Regions from separate parts of the Microbacterium sp. LWH13-1.2 genome, predicted to be linked through region 1. Evidence: riboswitches for the same ligand, from Rfam matches in the RefSeq annotation. Region 1 holds a riboswitch; the other holds the start of a gene.
The links. Region 1 has a riboswitch for thiamine pyrophosphate ahead of MRBLWH13_RS14335 (ECF transporter S component). Riboswitches for the same ligand answer to the same signal wherever they lie in the genome.

Region 1 (2,194 bases):
CCGCCCGGGTGAAGGAGAACTCCGGGCCCTGCTCGCCGACGGCGAGCGGCATCCGTTCGAGCACCATCAGGCTCGATACGACCTTCGTGACGCTCGCGATCGCCGCGGCATCGAGAGATGAGGAGGCGGTGGAGAGCCCGCCGATGCCGACGGCGCCGCTTCCCTGAGTGGGCCACGAGATCGCTGCCGCGTCCGCGGCGGCAGGTGTGATCTCGACCGCCTGCACGGTCGGCGCCACCTCGTGCAGAGGCCAGAGCAGGGTCGTCCCCGCATACGAGGCGACCAGTCCGACGAGAACGCCGAGCGGCACCAGAAGTCCCGGCCGCGCGATCGCCGGTCGCAGCCGAGCATCCTTGAGCAGCGCGGTTCCCGACGCGGTGCCCGCGCTCTCGTCCAGCGAGCCGCCGGTCGTCTCCTCGGCGACCCTGACCGGGTCGACCCAGGTCAGCGGTGTGCCTCCGCTCGCAGCCCCCGCCCACTGCGCCTCGGGCTCGTCGTCGAACACGGCCAGTGCGTCGCCCTCGACGGGTGTCGCGGGTGTGGCGTCCGGCGCACCACTTCCCATCGCGTCGTCCACGGGCGCGTCCACCCCGGGCGCGTCGCCTGTGGGCGCGTCGGAGGCGGTGGCCTCGGCGGATTCAGGAGCGGTCACCTCCTCACGGTACCGAACTCGCACGCAGATCCGCGGCGCTGCAACAGGAGCAGACGCGAGTGTCGGCACTGGGTAAGATCGTGAGAACAACCACGGGAGTCCGGCGAGCCGGGCTGAGAGGGAGCGAATCGCGCTTCGACCGTCGAACCTGATCTGGGTAATGCCAGCGCAGGGAGGAGTCACTGATGAGCACATCCACGTCCGGATCCAGCACGGAATCGGCATCTGCCACCGCATCCCCCTCGAGGGGCCTCGGTCGCCCGGAGCTGTGGCGCTGGAGGGTCGTCGACATCGTCGTGGCCAGCGTCATCGCCGTCGCGTGCGCCCTGGTCTTCCTGCTCTGGAACGTCGGGTACGAGGTGCCGAGCAACATCCTCACCCCGCTGCTTCCCGGCGTGCAGGGTCTGCTCGCGGGTCCATGGCTGATCGCCGGAGTTCTCGGCGGCCTCATCATCCGCAAGCCCGGCGCCGCGCTCTACACCGAGCTGGTGGCCGCCGTCATCTCGGCGCTCGTCGGCAACGCCTGGGGGCCGCTCACCATCGTCTCGGGCCTCGTGCAGGGCCTCGGCGCCGAGCTGATCTTCCTCGTGTTCCTCTACGGCGTCTGGCGCCTTCCCGTCGTCATGCTCGCGGGAGCGGGCGCAGGCCTCGCGTGCGGCATCAACGACCGCATCCTCTGGTACGCCGGGGCTGACACGCTGTTCACCACCGTCTACATCGTCTCGACGACCATCTCGGGTGCGATCATCGCGGGGCTCGGCGCCTGGCTGATCGCCCGAGGACTCGCGGCGACCGGCGCTCTCGGTCGGTTCGCTGCCGGCCGCGAGGTCACCGCACGGGTGTGACCTCGCCCACGACACCCGCCACCCTCGAAGCCCGCGGCTGGGGGTGGCGGTACGCGACGCGGCTGCGGTGGGCGGTGCGTGACGTCGACCTGCGCATCGAGCCCGGGGAGCGGGTGCTGCTGCTCGGCGCCTCGGGTTCGGGGAAATCGACCCTGCTGCAGGGCTTCGGCGGTGTGCTCGGCGGGGCCGATGAGGGTGAGACGCAGGGTGCGCTGCTCGTCGACGGGCAGAAGCCCGCCGATGCGCGCGGACGGGTCGGCATGGTCCTGCAAGATCCCGACACCCAGACGATCCTCGCCAGGGTCGGCGATGACGTCGCGTTCGGTTGCGAGAACCTCGGCATCCCTCGCGACGAGATCTGGCAGCGGGTGCGGCAGGCGTTGGATGCCGTCGATCTCGACGTCGCGCTGGATCGGTCGACAGCGGCCCTCTCGGGCGGACAGAAGCAGCGCCTCGCCCTGGCCGGGGTGCTGGCGATGCGCCCCGGCGCGATCCTCCTCGACGAGCCGACGGCCAACCTCGACCCGCAGGGCGTGCAGGATGTGAGGGATGCGGTAGCCGCAGCCCTCGACGTCAGCGGCGCGACCCTCGTCGTGATCGAGCACCGCATCGACGTCTGGCTGCCGCTGGTCACCCGCGTCGTCGTGCTGGGCGCCGCCCCGGAGGGAACGGTCGTCCTCGCCGACGGCAACCCAGA
Region 2 (2,194 bases), 1.0 Mb from region 1:
GTTCGCCGTGAGGCCGATGAGCGCCTCGACGCCCAGAGCTTCTCGTGCGCGCAGCACCGGCGCGTCGCCCTGCCCGAGATGCACGCCGTCGACGCGCGCGCCCTGCTCCCGCGCGGCGAGGGCAGCATCCAGGCGGTCATTCACGACCAGCAGTGCACGACCGTCGATCACGCGCGAGAGCTCGACGAGCTGCGTCGCGATCTCGGCATCCGTCGCCGTCTTGTCCCGCAGCTGCACGACGCGGACACCCCCGTCGACGGCGCGGCGGACGGTCTCGACGAGACCGCGTTCCCCGCAGAGATCCGGGTCCGTCACCAGATACAGCGAGAGGTCCGCGATCACAGCGCATGCTCCTCGACGCGTGCCGCACCGCCGATGTCGTGCGGCTCCACGGATGCGAGCGCGTCGAGGAGCTCGACCGCGAAGCTGCCAGGTCCCGAGGCCCGTGCGGCGGCGCGTTCCGCAGCGATCGTGTACACCAGGCTCGCCGACGCGACGGCGGTCAGCGGATCGATCCCCGCGGTGCGGGCGGCCCCCAGGAAGGCGGCCATCACGGCGCCCAGTGCGCACCCGCCACCGGTGACCCTGGTGAGCAGCTCGTCGCCGTTCGCGATCCGCACGACGCGCCGCCCGTCGGTGATCAGGTCGACCGGCCCCGAGACGGCGACGACCGAGCCGTGACGGGCCGCGAGTGCGAGGGCGGCGTCGGAGGCGGCATCCGTGGTGTCGGTGGCATCGACCCCACGCCCTCCGGCGCTGAGTCCTGCGAGTGCGAGGATCTCGGACGCGTTCCCGCGGATCGCCGTGGGGCGCCGGGCGACGAGGTCGTGCGCGAGCGCGGTGCGCACGGGCAGCGAACCGATCGCGACCGGATCGAGCACCCAGGGAGTGCCGGAGGCTGCGGCACCGGCGACGGCTTCGAGGATCGCGGCCCGCTGCTCGGGGGTCGGAGTTCCGAGGTTGATCAGCACTCCGGACGCGACGCCCGCGAAGAGGCCCGCCTCGTCGACGATGTCGACCATCGCGGGTGCTGCCCCGAGAGCCAGCAGCACGTTGGCCGTGAAGCCCGTGACGACGGAATTGGTGATGCAGTGGGTCAGCGGTGGTGACTCACGGAGCGCGGACAGCAGCTCGGCGGCCGAGGCCACCAGGGTCGATTCGGATTCTGGACGCAGACGATCGCTCAATGCGACATCCCTTCGCTAGTACGAACTAGATCAGGTTCGACGGGTCTGTTCTCAGCCGCGGATGCGGCACCCCGTGTCACTGCTCGAAGTCTAGCGACGACCGGACATCACCCTCGCCGCTGCAGCAGGTCCATCTCGTCCACGCGGGTGAGCCCCGCGCGCCTGTCACGGTCGACCCCTCGCTCCTGCTCGTCGGCGACGACGGCCGCGACGGTCTCGTCGAGCGGGCGCAGGTTGCCGCCCGCGGCGCGATACCGGGCGTTGGTGCGGGTCATGAAGCCGGTCATCCCGGCGGGCAGCCAGAGGGGCAGCGAGCGCTCCCCCGCCCAGTACCCGACGCCGTTCTCGATCAGCCACTCGTCATCGGCCGTCACCGTGTCACCCCCGTGTGCGGCACTCCGTCGCACGGTCGCGAGCACCTCGGCGAGCGGATGCAGGTCGCCGATCGCGTTGACCACGCCCGTGGCATGCGTCGTGGCGACGAACTCCGACAGATCGTCGACGTCGATCACCTGCGCGCTGCGCCCCTCGGCATTCGGCAGCAGAACGGGCCCGTCGACCGCGCGCAGGAAGGCCGCAGCCCAGTATCCGAAGCGATCGCTCGGGTCGCCCTCGCCGACGATCAGCCCGGGGCGTGCGATCAGCGCTCGCTCACCGAGGGCACGCACGGCGTTCTCGGCCGCGACCTTCTGCGCGCCGTACTCGTACTCGTCACCCGGCTTCGCCGGTGCATGAACGGGAGCCGTCTCGTCGGCTCCCACCGTCGCGTCGTCGGAGTACACCGACATCGACGAGACATACGTCCAGCGGGCGGCCCGTTCCCCGAGCGCGGTCACCGCCGCCTCGACGTGGGCCGCATCCGATGAGACATCGATCACGTGGTCCCAGTCGCGACCCGTCACGGCGTCGTAGGCCGCAGGGTCCTCCCGGTCGGCCAGCACGAGGCTCGCCCCCTCGGGAGACGGGCGTCCTCCCCGTGCGAGGCACATCACGGTAGCCCCGTTCAC

Region 2: it holds a riboswitch for thiamine pyrophosphate, as region 1 does, so the genes downstream of both, thiM (hydroxyethylthiazole kinase) here and MRBLWH13_RS14335 (ECF transporter S component) in region 1, are expected to answer to the same signal.

The regions. Positions count from the first base shown of each region.
Region 1 is NZ_CP151635.1:2,977,320-2,979,513, reverse strand. It holds gene MRBLWH13_RS14340 (D-alanyl-D-alanine carboxypeptidase) at 1-652, opposite strand, end outside; TPP riboswitch at 735-844, shown strand; gene MRBLWH13_RS14335 (ECF transporter S component) at 838-1,497, shown strand; gene MRBLWH13_RS14330 (ATP-binding cassette domain-containing protein) at 1,494-2,194, shown strand, end outside.
Region 2 is NZ_CP151635.1:1,940,251-1,942,444, forward strand. It holds gene MRBLWH13_RS09190 (bifunctional hydroxymethylpyrimidine kinase/phosphomethylpyrimidine kinase) at 1-342, opposite strand, end outside; gene thiM (hydroxyethylthiazole kinase) at 339-1,187, opposite strand; TPP riboswitch at 1,178-1,271, opposite strand; gene MRBLWH13_RS09200 (NAD-dependent epimerase/dehydratase family protein) at 1,295-2,194, opposite strand, start outside.